4 regions of the Aliivibrio sp. SR45-2 genome follow, and region 1 is predicted to be linked to each of the others. Evidence: predicted binding sites of a transcription regulator. Region 1 holds the regulator's gene; each other region holds the start of a gene.
What was found. The regulator PurR, encoded in region 1, represses purine synthesis genes. The targets are predictions, from matches to a motif close to TNANGNAAACGTTTNCNTNA.
Positions count from the first base shown of each region.

Region 2: glyA (serine hydroxymethyltransferase) is a predicted target of PurR. The motif match lies at 1,838-1,857, and genes of this name have one in related genera.
Region 3: pckA (phosphoenolpyruvate carboxykinase (ATP)) is a predicted target of PurR. The motif match lies at 1,594-1,613, and genes of this name have one in related genera.
Region 4: folD (bifunctional methylenetetrahydrofolate dehydrogenase/methenyltetrahydrofolate cyclohydrolase FolD) is a predicted target of PurR. The motif match lies at 1,631-1,650, and genes of this name have one in related genera.

Region 1 covers NZ_CAWPRC010000156.1:6,504-10,144, forward strand. Annotated here, with positions in the region: gene AACV33_RS11380 (TfoX/Sxy family DNA transformation protein) at 1-529, opposite strand, end outside; cyclic di-GMP riboswitch class I at 658-740, opposite strand; gene purR (HTH-type transcriptional repressor PurR) at 904-1,905, opposite strand; gene torD (molecular chaperone TorD) at 2,230-2,877, opposite strand; gene torR (two-component system response regulator TorR) at 3,109-3,641, shown strand, end outside.
Region 2 covers NZ_CAWPRC010000172.1:135,815-139,455, forward strand. Annotated here, with positions in the region: gene AACV33_RS15730 (ABC transporter ATP-binding protein) at 1-458, shown strand, start outside; gene AACV33_RS15735 (MliC family protein) at 582-908, shown strand; gene AACV33_RS15740 (YitT family protein) at 981-1,589, opposite strand; gene glyA (serine hydroxymethyltransferase) at 1,904-3,154, shown strand; gene AACV33_RS15750 (SslE/AcfD family lipoprotein zinc metalloprotease) at 3,441-3,641, shown strand, end outside.
Region 3 covers NZ_CAWPRC010000011.1:53,274-56,914, forward strand. Annotated here, with positions in the region: gene pckA (phosphoenolpyruvate carboxykinase (ATP)) at 1-1,412, opposite strand, end outside; gene hslO (Hsp33 family molecular chaperone HslO) at 1,756-2,631, opposite strand; gene hslR (ribosome-associated heat shock protein Hsp15) at 2,722-3,123, opposite strand; gene gspC (type II secretion system protein GspC) at 3,413-3,641, shown strand, end outside.
Region 4 covers NZ_CAWPRC010000171.1:3,588-7,228, reverse strand. Annotated here, with positions in the region: gene AACV33_RS15005 (PrkA family serine protein kinase) at 1-517, opposite strand, end outside; gene folD (bifunctional methylenetetrahydrofolate dehydrogenase/methenyltetrahydrofolate cyclohydrolase FolD) at 706-1,563, opposite strand; tRNA gene AACV33_RS14995 (tRNA-Arg) at 1,827-1,903, shown strand; gene AACV33_RS14990 (protein adenylyltransferase SelO) at 2,013-3,470, shown strand; gene AACV33_RS14985 (DUF4136 domain-containing protein) at 3,515-3,641, opposite strand, start outside.

The sequences.
Region 1 (3,641 bases):
CTTTAATCGCTCCTTCAAGCGACCACAGTAATTCGTCACTAACAGAACTTGAATGAGTCTGTTGAATCGCTTTATAAGCGTTTACAGATCCCGTCTCCATTAGTTCTTTTACGGTCGTTATTCCTGCTTTTTTCAGCATTCTCTCTGTCGCTAATCTTAGATTGGGTAAATCCTTAATTCGAGAGGGACCTGCTGTTTTTTGTTTTTCTTTGTCTTTTTTAGCAACATCTAAAGCAACAACAGCTTGAATTAGGATTGAATCAGGTTCATCCCAACATTCAGGTGAAATAGCAAAATATTTAGTTACCACGGGGAAACCACGTTTTTTATAAACGTAAGGTTCAAAACCTTGGTCTTTAAATAAATTAATAGTGTTATCGCTTGCTCGCAAATGCAGTCTGTCCTGAACAACAAGTGCAAACATTGTGTCATCAATAAAAACACCAAAGCCGCCAAACATGGAGCGTGAAGTGATTTTTCCTAGAGAGGAAAGTAATCGAAGTGAATCTTTTAGTATTGGTTTATCCATTGCAATAATTCTCGGTTAGTAAGTCTATGTCACTAAACAACTGAGCCCGAGGAAATAGTAGCAAGTTCAAAACCACACATTGTTATTTCTAAGTAAAAATTAACAATGTGCAGATATAAATACCTGCCATCGGCAACCCCGCTACCTTATATAAATACGTAGGCCGGAAGCTTTGCGTCCTGAGCTTTCGCACAGTTTGCCCTGTTCGTGACAGTTAAGATGATATAGTAATCAATAAGATGAAATGTTGTCCACTTGTAAGTTATGTGACATTGGTTCAGAAAATAGGAATGATTTTCTGTTATGCCAGTTCAAGTTTTAAATAAATAAATATTTTTTCACTTGCATATTTATGATTAATGCATCACTCATTGTTACAACTTATGGACACTTTTCCGAGTTACCACTTCTGGATGCATTTCAAAAATGCGTCTTTCATGGTGCTTATCTTTAATTCGTTCCAACAATATTTCAACGGCTGTCTTACCAACGCGACGTTTAGGTTGGTGAATCGTCGTCAATGGTGGAGAGAAATATGCAGAAAGTTCAATATTATCGTAACCAATGATTGAGATATCTTCAGGTACACGTAAGCCAGTTTGTTGAATTTTGCTGATAGCCGCTAATGCCATAATGTCGTTAAAACAAAATAATGCAGTTGGTTTATCTTCCATCTGTAGCATTTTTTCAACAGATTTAGAGGCAGAAGAACACTCGAAATCACCTTCAAATATCCAATCTGGATTTGACGTTAAATTTGCTTCAGATAAAGCTCTGTAGAAACCATGAATTCGTTCTTTACAGGTTGCTTTATCAAGCTGACCGGTAACACAGCCAATTTTTGTGTGTCCATTTTCAATCAGGTGTTTTGTTGCTAAATAACCACCTTCTTCAGAATTATCAATAATTTTGTCGGTATGAGGGCTATCTGGACCCCAGTCCATGATTACCATTGGTAATTCTGTGTTTTTTTCAAGTTGTGCTAATAACTGTTCATTTAGATCAGAACACATAACTAATAAGCCATCGACACGTTTTTCTGCCAGCATACGAAGGTAGTGCTTTTGTTTATCTAGATCACCTTCGGTATTACACATAAATAATGTGTAACCTTGCTTGTAACAGTAGTTCTCAACACCGTGCATCATTTCGGCAAAAAATGGATTAAAAGACTGGGTAACTAGCATGCCGATAGTTCGAGTTGTGTTGCACTTTAAACTACGAGCAACGGCACTCGGTGCATAGTTTAGTTCTTCAACGGCTTCCCATACTCGTTTTTGAGTTGCTTCTGCAACAAATCGAGTTTTGTTAATTACATGAGAAACGGTGGTTGTCGAAACAGAAGCAAGTTTCGCAACGTCTTTAATGGTAGCCATATTAAAAGCCTTAATTTATTAAGGGGCTATTTATGTTCCAACAATAGTGTCAAAGTCTCTCTTTATTTTTTAATAAAGATTGTTGGAAGGTAAATAGGCCCTGTGAGTATATTACCAATAGTAGATTAGAGAATAATCTAGGTGGTATAAATGAAAAAAACCGCGATAAATGCGGTTTTCATTGATATTCAAATTTTATCGTTTGCGTTCACATTTTATCTATAAAGCGTAGCGCAAACAATTGCTGATTTAATAAATTTTAATAGTCGTTTTGATATATATCACACTATTGTTAACTTATCTTACCAGTTGTACATGCTTTTGTTATTCGCCCGCTAGGAATTTCACATCCAATTCTAAGAACGTAACAAGGAAGTGAGTAACGGTAGCATAGAAGCCAAATGTATCTCGTTCAGAACAAAGTTGGTTAAAACGTGGCGCCCAAGATAATAACTGCTCGTTAATAAATTGCAGTTGTGCGGCCATGAATTGCTCGAATTCTGGTTCCGTTGTTTGCTGATTCGTCATGACAATTAGATTGCCTAAGAAATCTAACTCAATAGCAATGTGATCTGCAGGTTCATTGAATTCAGCTTTTTGAGTGATGTTGTATTTTTCTAATAAATCACGCATATCTTGTGCCGGTTTCGCATTAAGAAGGCGTGATTTATCTAAATACATTGAAGCATAAGGAAGCGCACTGTTCTTATCAGAGCCTAAGAACGCTTCACAGAAGTCAGCCGATAGTTCAAGCTGTGCATCTTCGCGTGTTTGTAATTCATTCAATTTTGTTACAATCGAAGAAATAGAGTCGGTTAGCTCTGGAGTTTCAGAAAGGTTCGTTAAAAAGGTACGAATCTCAAAACTGTTATACTGCTCTAATTGCTCTTTAGTTAGCTCGTGTGCAAATAGGCTAGATAACCACCAATAAATTTCAGCACGTTGTTCATTAAATGCATTTAGTTCGTTCATGTAAAATAAGCTCCAAAAAATTGACTAAATAATTGTACGGCATAAGTGTGAAAAGGAATAGCACCTATCATTAACAGGGTGTATAAAGATATTAGCAAAGATTAATACGCGACAAGATTTGTTCTGAATCAAATAATATACAGAAATATCAATTGAGAATTGGCATTATTACAATATATGAATAGAATGTAATAAGAACCATCCTAATAACCATAAAAAAAAGAGAAAATTATGAGCTATCACATTTTAGTTGTTGAAGACGAAGTGGTAACTCGCTCTAAGCTTGTAGGCTATTTTGAAGCCGAGGGATATCAAGTGAGCGAGGCTGAAACGGGCGCAGAAATGCGAACTGTTTTGGCTGAACAAAAAGTTGATTTAATTATGCTTGATATAAACCTACCAGGAGAGGATGGTTTATTATTGGCGCGTGAATTACGCAGCCAGTCTAATATTGGTATTATTTTAGTTACAGGACGAACTGATAGTATTGACCGCATCGTAGGTTTAGAGATGGGTGCGGATGATTACGTAACAAAACCTGTGGAGTTACGTGAGCTTTTAGTCCGAGTTAAAAATCTATTTTGGCGTATGTCATTAGCAAATGAACCCGTAGAATTAGATGAATCAAATTTAATTCGTTTCGGGGAATGGACGTTTGATATTCAACGTCGTGCTTTATCGAACAATGGTGAGCCAGTTAAGTTAACGAAAGCCGAATATGAGCTATTAGTTGCTTTGTCGTCTTATCCGAACACGGTATTATC
Region 2 (3,641 bases), on a different contig from region 1:
AACCAAAATTGATAGTGTGTGATGAGTCGGTATCGGCATTGGATGTATCAGTACAAGCGCAAATCATTAATCTGTTATTAGATCTTCAAAAGGAGATGAATTTAGCCCTTATATTTATTGCTCATGATCTTTCTGTAGTGAAACATATTTCAGATAAAGTGGCGGTTATGTATTTAGGGAAGATTGTTGAGTACGGCAATTCAGAGGATTTATATCATTCACCTAAACATCCTTATACAGAAGCGTTATTGTCTGCGATTCCGGTTGCTCATCCTCGACTTAGAGGAAAAAAAAGAATCATACTAAAAGGCGATGTACCCTCGCCAATTAACCCGCCTAAAGGGTGCCGTTTTTCGACTCGATGCCCAAAAGCTGAAAAAAGATGCGTTGAGATAGAACCACAAAGACAGTGTATTGATAGTGCTGAGCATGATGTTGCTTGTCACCTATATGAATAACAGATATCAGGGGGGAGTAGTGGCTGTTATTTAACGGATGAGTTGAATAAATATCTATTTTGAACCCTCTTTTTTGAGTTCATTTATTCTATAATCAGTAAAAATAAAACGATTGAGGAAGGTATGAAAAAATTATTCGCTTTGGCTGCTGTGATGACGCTTGCTGGTTGTTCGACGACGATGCCAGATATGGGAACGGCACAACCCGTGCACTATACGTGCGAAGCAGGACGTAATTTTCAAATAACATTTAATGAGGATAAAGCGTTGCTGCAATTACCAAAAGAAGATTATGCATTAAAAAGAGCAGTATCAGCATCAGGGATGAAATACATTTCAGATGATGGAATGCCTGATGTGAGTAAGACGATTGTCTTTCATGGGAAGGGGGATTCTGCAATTCTTGAGTTAGGTCGCGTTGTTCTTAAAGAGTGCACCGTAATACAGTAATTGTTGGATCTGAAAATGGCCACGTAGTTGACATTACATGGCCATTTCATGTCACTTTTGTTTATGAGGAAACTACGACCCGTAAGTCACAATATAACGATTTGGTTTGTGATTCATTGCAAGCACAATGTTTAATACGATAGCACCAAGAACGGAAATCAGTAATAACGAAGGCGTAATAAAGAAGAAAGAGGCGCTTAAAATGCAGAAATCAATTGCCATTTGAACCTTGCCCACTGAAATGCCAAATTTCTCTTGAATGAATAAACATAAGACATTAAAGCCACCAAGACTTGAACGGTGTCTAAATAATATCAGCATACCTAACCCCATCAATAAACCGCCAGCAACTGCACAATAAATATCATTAATATGGTCAACTGAAATCATCATATTTAGATGATCGGTCATGATAGAAACGAGTGCACCTGAAATTAAGCTTGTTAGTGCAAACTTCTTACCGAATCGATTCCAAGCTAGCGCATAAAAAGGGAGGTTACATACAAAGTATAAAACCCCAAAACTGATGTCTGTCATTTGGCTTAACAGCAATGCTAAGCCTGTCGTTCCGCCTGTTAATAAATTAGCGGCTTGCAAAAAGAAGATCCCTTGAGAGACTAAAAATGTCCCTGTTAAAATCGCAATGACATCTTCTTTGTGAGTGTGTTTGATTTTTTCCATAATATCGATACCAACAAAATAATGCAGGCTAGCATAGGGTGAGATGGATTTTATGCAATCTGTTGGCTACAAATATCCGGCGTAGTTTGTAGTTAACCCTTTACACAGTGTAAAGCTAAAAATTGACACTTAATGAATATCTTTCATGTTGATAATGAGTAATCCCCAACAAAAATAACAAAGAAAAGTACAATTGAGGCTATCTGATCCAGATCAAATTATGTAGAATAACGACCAGTTAAGGCTAGTGACGTAATCGTTTGCGTCATTGGGCTATTTTTGGGTTTTATATTTATCTGAGTCAGGAGATACAGATGCTTAAGCGTGATATGAACATTGCAGATTACGATGCAGACTTGTTTGCAGCAATCCAGGAAGAGACGGTACGTCAAGAAGAGCATATCGAGCTGATTGCTTCTGAAAACTACACTAGCCCACGAGTGATGGAAGCTCAAGGTTCACAACTAACAAACAAGTATGCTGAAGGTTACCCTGGTAAGCGTTACTACGGTGGCTGTGAGTTCGTTGATAAAGTGGAAACACTGGCTATCAACCGTGCATGTGAATTGTTTGGCGCAGAGTACGCAAACGTACAACCGCATTCAGGTTCTCAAGCGAACAATGCCGTTTACATGGCACTACTAAACGCTGGCGATACCGTGTTAGGTATGAGCCTTGCTCACGGTGGTCACTTAACTCACGGTTCTCCAGTAAACTTCTCTGGTAAGCTTTACAACATCATTCCTTACGGTATTGATGAAGCGGGTCAAATTGACTACGAAGAAATGGAAGCGCTAGCAATAGAACATAAACCTAAGATGATCATCGGTGGTTTCTCTGCTTACTCTCAAGTATGTGATTGGGCGCGTATGCGTGAAATCGCAGACAAAGTTGGTGCTTACTTCTTCGTAGATATGGCTCACGTAGCGGGTCTTATTGCTGCTGGTGTTTATCCTAACCCAGTACCACACGCTCACGTAGTAACAACAACAACGCATAAAACATTGGCTGGTCCTCGTGGTGGTCTTATTCTTTCTAACGAAGGCGAAGATCTTTACAAGAAACTGAACTCAGCAGTATTCCCTGGTGGTCAAGGTGGCCCTCTAATGCACGTTATCGCTGGTAAAGCGGTGGCATTTAAAGAAGCACTAGAACCAGAATTTAAAGAATACCAAGTTCGTGTTGTTGCTAATGCAAAAGCAATGGTTGCAGAGTTTCTTGCTCGTGGTTACAACATCGTTTCAGGCTCTACTGAAAACCACCTGTTCTTGGTTGATTTAATCGACAAAGACATCACTGGTAAAGAAGCCGATGCGGCTCTGGGTTCAGCTAACATTACCGTTAACAAAAACTCAGTACCAAACGATCCACGTAGCCCATTTGTTACTTCTGGTATCCGTGTTGGTTCTCCTTCAATTACTCGTCGTGGTTTCTCTGAAGAAGACGCGAAGAACCTTGCTGGCTGGATGTGTGACATTCTAGACAACATGGGTGATGAGTCTGTTATCGAAGCAACAAAAGCGAAAGTATTAGAAATTTGTAAGCGTCTACCTGTATACGCTTAATTTTTAATTCAGTTTTAAAAATTGAAAAGGTCAGCCTGTTATAGGTTGGCCTTTTTTATTGCCTAAAATTTAATGAACTGTTGAGGGTTGTATTTCTTTATGTGATTAATGTTCATATGGGAGAAGATAACTACATAACATTCAGTAATTCAATGTAAATATAATTCACATTCATGATTTTGATTCTATTTCTGTATTATTTATAAGATTGAGTGAAAATAAATGTGATATGTTTCGGCCTTAGTGAACTGGACGATTAGTTTCGGCACTTTTAAAAGGTTGAGTCATGAGTAAAAAATTATTATTAGCGTCGTTAATATCGATGCTGCTTGCTGGGTGTAATGACGAGAATATAGATACATCAGGACCGATTCCTGATGTAGGAACTGGCGGTGGTTCGGTGACACCTCCAAAGCCTAATCCTGAACCAACGCCAGAACCGATACCGCCAACGGATATTATTCCTCCGGTGACATACGTTGGTACC
Region 3 (3,641 bases), on a different contig from region 1:
TCTACATTATCAATAGAACCATCTAAAATTGCATCGATGATACCACGCGTATCTTGAATTGAGATACGTTTGCCTGTGCCGTTCCAACCTGTGTTTACGATGTAAGCTTCTGCACCAGCCGCTTCCATACGTTTCACCAATACTTCTGCGTATTGTGTTGGGTGTAGTGTTAAGAACGCAGCACCAAAAGCAGCAGAGAATGTTGGTGTTGGTTCTGTAATGCCACGTTCAGTACCGGCTAATTTAGCGGTAAAACCGGATAAGAAATGATATTTCGTTTGTTCTGGCGTTAATTTAGCAACAGGAGGTAGAACACCAAATGCATCAGCGGTTAAGAAAATAACCTTGTTTGCATGACCTGCTTTTGAAATCGGTTTAACGATATTATCAATGTGATAGATAGGGTAAGAAACACGGGTGTTTTCTGTTTTAGAACCGTCATCAAAATCAATCGAACCATCATTGCGAACGGTTACGTTTTCTAATAGTGCATCACGACGAATGGCATTAAAAATATCCGGTTCAGCTTCTTTAGATAAACGAATGGTTTTCGCGTAACAGCCACCTTCAAAGTTAAAGATACCATCATCATCCCAACCGTGTTCATCATCCCCAATTAACTGACGTTTTGGATCCGTTGATAGGGTTGTTTTACCTGTACCTGATAAGCCGAAGAATACAGCAACATCGCCTTCCTTACCTACGTTAGCTGAACAGTGCATAGACGCAATGCCTTTTAATGGAAGTAAGTAATTCATCATTGCGAACATGCCTTTTTTCATCTCACCGCCGTACCAAGTACCACCGATGATTTGAACACGCTCTGTTAAGTTGAAGGCAACAAAGTTTTCAGAGTTTAACCCTTGTGCTTCGTAATTTGGATTGGTTGCTTTTGCGCCATTCATGACGACAAAATCAGGTTCAAAACTTTCTAATTCTTCGTCCGTTGGGCGAATAAACATATTTTTCACAAAGTGAGCCTGCCATGCGACTTCCGTGATAACTCGAACACTAAGGCGAGTATCAGGGTTTGCACCACAGAAGCCATCAATAACAAACAAACGTTTGCCTGATAGTTGTTCTGTAACAAGCGCTTTTAAATCATCCCAGACTGCAGGGGTAATGGCTTTGTTGTCATTTTTACCTTGATCAGACCACCACAAGGTATCTTTGGTTGTTTCATCTTTTACGATGTATTTATCTTTTGGCGAACGACCGGTAAAAATACCAGTATCTACCGCAACAGAGCCAAGTTCTGTCATTACACCACGTTCATAACCTTCTAAATCAGGACGCGTTTCTTCTTCAAAAAGTACGTCATAGCTAGGGTTACGAAGAACTTCCGTCACGTTGCTTAAGCCGTGTTGAGAAAGATCAAGTTGTGCAGCCTTTTTGTGTTCCATTACAGTCATAGGTGCTCCTTAAAGGAATTTTGTAGGGATTTTAATATTCTAATTATTTTAATATTGTTTACTGCTACCCATGCTACCAACGCGGTAAATTGAAAACAGGGAGTCATATCATGAAATAACCACAAAGTGGTACGGGTTATTTAATCACCATCACAAAATAGCAATATGTCTATTCTACTCTTAATGAAATCGATTGCGCTAGATGCAATTGATTATTATTTAATCAAAATTAAGTGTGGATAAGTGGGATCAAAAATGTGCTTTGCATCAAAAAAAACCATAAAAAAAGCCAACCTAATGGCTGGCTTTAAAACAAAATAAAGAACTTATTCTGTATGAAGAATTAATGAACCGTGTCATTACCTTTCGTGGCTTCTTCAAAAAGATGAGCAACATCAATGCTGTCAAAGTCGTAACTGGTACCACAGTAATCACAATGAAGAGACACTTTGCCTTCAGTTGCAATAATGTCATCCACTTCTGAACGTTCAATCGTAATGATGGCGCCGCCACTGCGTTCACGAGAACACCCACAGAAAAATTCAACGTTTTGAGGTTCAAACAACTGAACTTTATCTTGGTTATACAAACGGTAAAGTACATCTTCCGCTTCTAAGCTGAAGAGTTCTTCGTTTTTAACGGTATCCGTTAGTTGCTCTAAATGCTCAAAATCATCCGAAGAGCCAGTCCCATCAGGCATGACTTGAAGTAGCATACCCGCAGCGTGTGGTTTGCCTTCAAATTCCCCAAGACGTAACCATAAACGAGTTTTTAATTGTTCAGAACGCTCAAAGTATCCTTCAAAACATTCGGCTAAATCTTTCCCTTCAAGAGCAACGACACCTTGGTAACGTTCGCCGTCTTTAGGTGAGATAGTAATAACTAAATAACCTTTCCCCATTAGTTGGTGTAATGTCGCGTCGTCAGCAATTTCGCCTTCAAAGCGAGCAACGCCACGAACTTTTTGATCGTTATCACCGTTAATAACCACAAGAGAGACAGGACCATTACCTTGAAGTTGAAGCGTAATCGATCCTTCAAATTTCAACGTGGCGGTTAATAATGTGGTTGCAACTAATAGCTCACCCAATAAGTTTTGTACTGGCTTTGGGTATTCCTTGCTAGAAATAATTTGTTGGTAAGCATCATCTAATTGAACTAATTCACCACGAACGGATAAATCTTCAAACAGGTAACGATGCAATGTGTTATTTGCCATGAAATACTCCAGCAATTGTATTAGAGGTTACAGTTATCGCTATTATAGCCGCTATAACCTTGAGAAAAGGTAAATAAAGAAGAAAGTCAGTTATTGTTGCTTAAACTTCATGATATCACGTCGTTGTTTTTTATCTGGACGTTTATCAGGATGCGGGCTCCCAAGGGAGTTTAATTTGCGTAATTTCGCATTTTCTTCACGACGCTCAATACTGCTTTGTGTTTCTTTGTAAAGAGTTTGTGCAACGGGAGCACCACGGCGTTGATCGGAGATGATCTCGACGATCACGGTGATCTCTTCATTATTCCCTTGGCGAAGCTTTACTTCCGCACCAAGATCGATAATTTTACTTGGTTTTGCACGCTGGCCATTATAATGAACTTTACCGCCATCAACCATATTGCGTGCCACTGAGCGTGTTTTGTAAAAACGAGCTGCCCAGAGCCATTTATCAAGTCTTACACCTTCAATAGTGTTGGATTTTGAACTCATGATGGATACCTATGTCTTATCTCAGCTAACTAAGATGGTGGCTGTAAATTATTTTTCAATCTTTTGGCACGAATTAATCAAAATTCATAACCAATTAGAGTCATTAATGAGAAATGATGCTCTAATATGAAAAGTATTCCTTATATTTACGTGATATGGCTTTAAGTATCTTAATAAAAAGGTAATGCCTACAGTAATTGTGGCTCTTTATTTTATAATTATAAAATGCATCAAATAATTAAAGAAGATCATTTAAGAAAAGGATAATCAAAAGCAGATGGTAACAAATATGAAAATCGATAAATTCCCTCAATATTGGTTAATCTATCAATCGACTATTTCAAAAGGATTAACGGTTATCTTAGTTGCCTGGTTTGCATGGATTTGTGGATCATTATTTTGGGCAATGTTGTCACCGCAGACGTCGGTTTCAAAATGGTCTCCTTCAACGGTTGCAGCGCATTCTTCAAAGCCGAAAACATCGACAGACTCATTATCTGAATTGCTTAATAGCCAAG
Region 4 (3,641 bases), on a different contig from region 1:
GTAGATTTCGCTTCTCAATGCCATATTCTTTTTTTAATAGTTCACCATCTTCGGCTACGTCAAATAAGCAGAAAGGATGATCATTTACAGGACTACGAACGCCATTTGCACTTAATACATAAATGGGTAATTGTTGCATGAGACTTTTTAGTTTTTCGGCAAGTGATGATTTACCACCACCAACAGGACCGAGCAAGTAAAGGATTTGTTTGCGCTCTTCTAAGCCTTGAGAAGCATGCTTTAGGTAAGACACGATTTGTTCAATTGGCTCTTCCATGCCATAGAAGTCTTTGAATGTCTCATAGCGAGAAATCACTCGGTTTGAGAATATACGACTAAGCTGAGGATCAAGAGCTGTGTCAATGACTTCGGGCTCACCAATGGCCAATAAAAGTCTTTCTGCTGCATTGGCATAAGCACTTTTGTCCTGACTACATAGTGATAAGAAATCTTGCAGTGAAAGCTCTTCATCTTTTGCCGCTTCGTAACGGGCTTGATAGTGGTCAAAAATACTCATATCCATTTCCTCTTGTCATCCGTTTTTTTTATTACACATCTTAAGGTTAGTAACTAAACCCTTATTTTGTCCAAGAAAAAACCGAAAATAGAATAAAAATTGATCGAGAAATGCGGCAACACGCAGGTATAAAAAAAGCGAACTTAATAAAGTCCGCTAATTGATATTTTGATTAATAGGTTTAATGACTATTTGCTGTGGAATTGCTCACAAGCCAATAATGTGTTTTCAATTAAACTTGCTACGGTCATTGGACCAACGCCACCAGGAACGGGAGTGATATAGCTTGCTTTTGTTTTGGCTACATCAAATTCAACGTCACCAATGAGCTTACCTGTGTCTAGACGGTTAATACCAACATCGACCACAACAGCGCCTTCTTTTATCCACTCTCCAGGGATAAAGTTTGGTTTGCCTACCGCAACCACAACAAGATCAGCTTGGCGAATGTGATGCTCTAAATCTTTTGTGAAACGGTGACAAGTCGTCGTGGTGCAACCAGCAAGAAGCAATTCAAGGGTCATCGGGCGACCAACAATATTTGAGGCCCCAACGACAACAGCGTGCATCCCTCGAACTTGAATATTGTAGCGATCAAGTAGAGTGATAATGCCTTTTGGTGTGCATGAACGTAATTTTGGAATACGTTGAGATAGACGCCCTACGTTGTACGGGTGAAATCCATCGACGTCTTTTTCTGGATCGATATGCTCTAAAATTTTAGTGCTATCCATTCCTGCAGGAAGAGGTAACTGAACCAAAATACCATCGATTTCAGGATCTTGATTTAGTGTATCAATTAATGTCAGCAATTCCGCTTCTGTGGTCGTGGTTGGTAAATCATAAGATTTTGATACGAATCCAACTTCTTCACAGGCACGGCGTTTACTTCCTACATAGACTTGAGACGCAGGATCTTGTCCTACCAAAACAACGGCTAGACCAGGAGCACGCAGTCCGGCCTCTATGCGGGCTTTTACACGAGCACCGACTTCAGAGCGAACAGTTTGAGAAATAAGTTTTCCATCGATAATTTGAGCGGTCATAGTGATCCTTTCAAGGGCTTGGACTGATTGACGTGCGCATTGTCTCAGAATTAAATAATAATAGCTACAACGCAAACGTTTGCTTTTTGCTGTTTTTGAAGATGATAAATCGTCGAACCAATAACAAGCACCTTTAAATCAATGTAATATGTATATATTGAATCAAAGAATAGACAATATGCCTTTTTTTTCAGCACTCAGTGAGATAATGATAGAAAAGGATTGATCTAGTTTCGTATATTCGTATAATCCTACCCCATAGAGCGCCCTTAGCTCAGCTGGATAGAGCACCTCCCTTCTAAGGAGGTGGTCGAAGGTTCGAATCCTTCAGGGCGTACCAAATTGAAAAAGCCGCAATAACTGAAAAGTTACTGCGGCTTTTTTCATATCTGTCATATCCATTTTTAATATGTTAGCGTTAGCTTAATTTACTTTTAATGGATTAAATGATGTCGATTTGGAATTCCCTTTCACTTAGTACTCGTTATTCTGAGCTTCCTCCACTTCTCTTTACTCATGTACCGCCACAACCGTTAAACAATGTCCATTGGATAATGTGGAATGAAAAACTCGCTAAACGGTTTAATTTGCCTTTAGATCCTGCGGCAGATACTGAGTTATTATCTGGTTTTTCTGGAGAGGTTGTTCCGTCTCAATTTTCTCCTTTGGCAATGAAATACGCTGGGCATCAATTTGGCAGTTACAATCCTGATTTAGGTGATGGTCGGGGGTTATTACTGGCTGAGATCAAAGATAAAGCCGGTGCCAGTTTTGATATTCATTTAAAAGGGGCTGGTCGAACACCTTATTCTCGCTCAGGGGATGGGAGAGCGGTATTACGATCGACGATTCGAGAGTATTTGTGCAGCGAAGCGATGTTCGGATTAGGTATTCCTACCACAAGAGCGTTAGGGATGATGGGTAGCGATACGCCTGTTTATCGAGAAGGATATGAAACCGGAGCATTGTTACTTCGTGTGGCAGAAACTCATGTTCGCTTTGGTCATTTTGAGCATCTCTTTTATTCGAATTTATTGGGGGAACATAAATTATTAGCGGACAAAGTCATTGAATGGCATTTTCCAGATTGCTTAGATAATGATAATCCTTATGCCGCTATGTTTAATGAGATCGTTGATCGTACGGCTAAGATGATTGCACATTGGCAAGCGGTGGGTTTTGCTCATGGTGTAATGAATACGGACAATATGTCTATCATTGGGCAAACATTTGATTATGGCCCTTTTGGCTTTCTTGATGATTATGAACCGGGATACATTTGTAACCATTCTGACTATCAAGGACGCTATGCATTTAATCAACAACCAAGAATTGGCTTATGGAATCTATCTGCCCTTGCTCATGCTTTATCTCCACTGATTGATAAGGTCGATTTAGATCAAGCGCTAGAACAATACGAAGTGCAATTACATGGTTATTTTAGTCAATTAATGAGACAAAAATTAGGGCTAATAACAAAGCAAGACGGAGATAGTCGATTATTTGAATCAATGTTTGAATTATTGTCTCAAAATTCGGTGGATTACACGCGTTTTTTACGAGAGTTATCAAATGTTGATACTCATAATGAGAAAGCGATTATTGATTTATTTATCGATCGAGATACGGCGAAATTATGGGTTAGTTTATACGTAACTCGTTGTGAGAAAGAGCATGAGACAATGGCCTCTCGATGTAAAAAAATGCGAGAAGTTAACCCTAAATATATTCTTCGAAACTACCTAGCACAGCAAGCGATAGATAAAGCACAAGAAGGGGACTATAGCGAACTAGAAGCTTTGAGTTTATTGCTTCGGTCGCCTTTTGATGAACATATTGAATTTGAACATTATGCGAATTTACCTCCGAGTTGGGGTAAGAAAATGGAAATAAGTTGTTCGTCATAACGGAAATAAGCAGCTAGGTTAGCTGCTTATTTTTCATCTGATATTTATTGCTTCTCTTTTAGATCATGGAGCATCAGTTCAGTGACTTCATCTACAGAGTACGTATTGTCAGTATTTGTATAGCCTTGAGCTAACACTGACCATTGTTGATAAGGCTGATTTGGTAAAAAG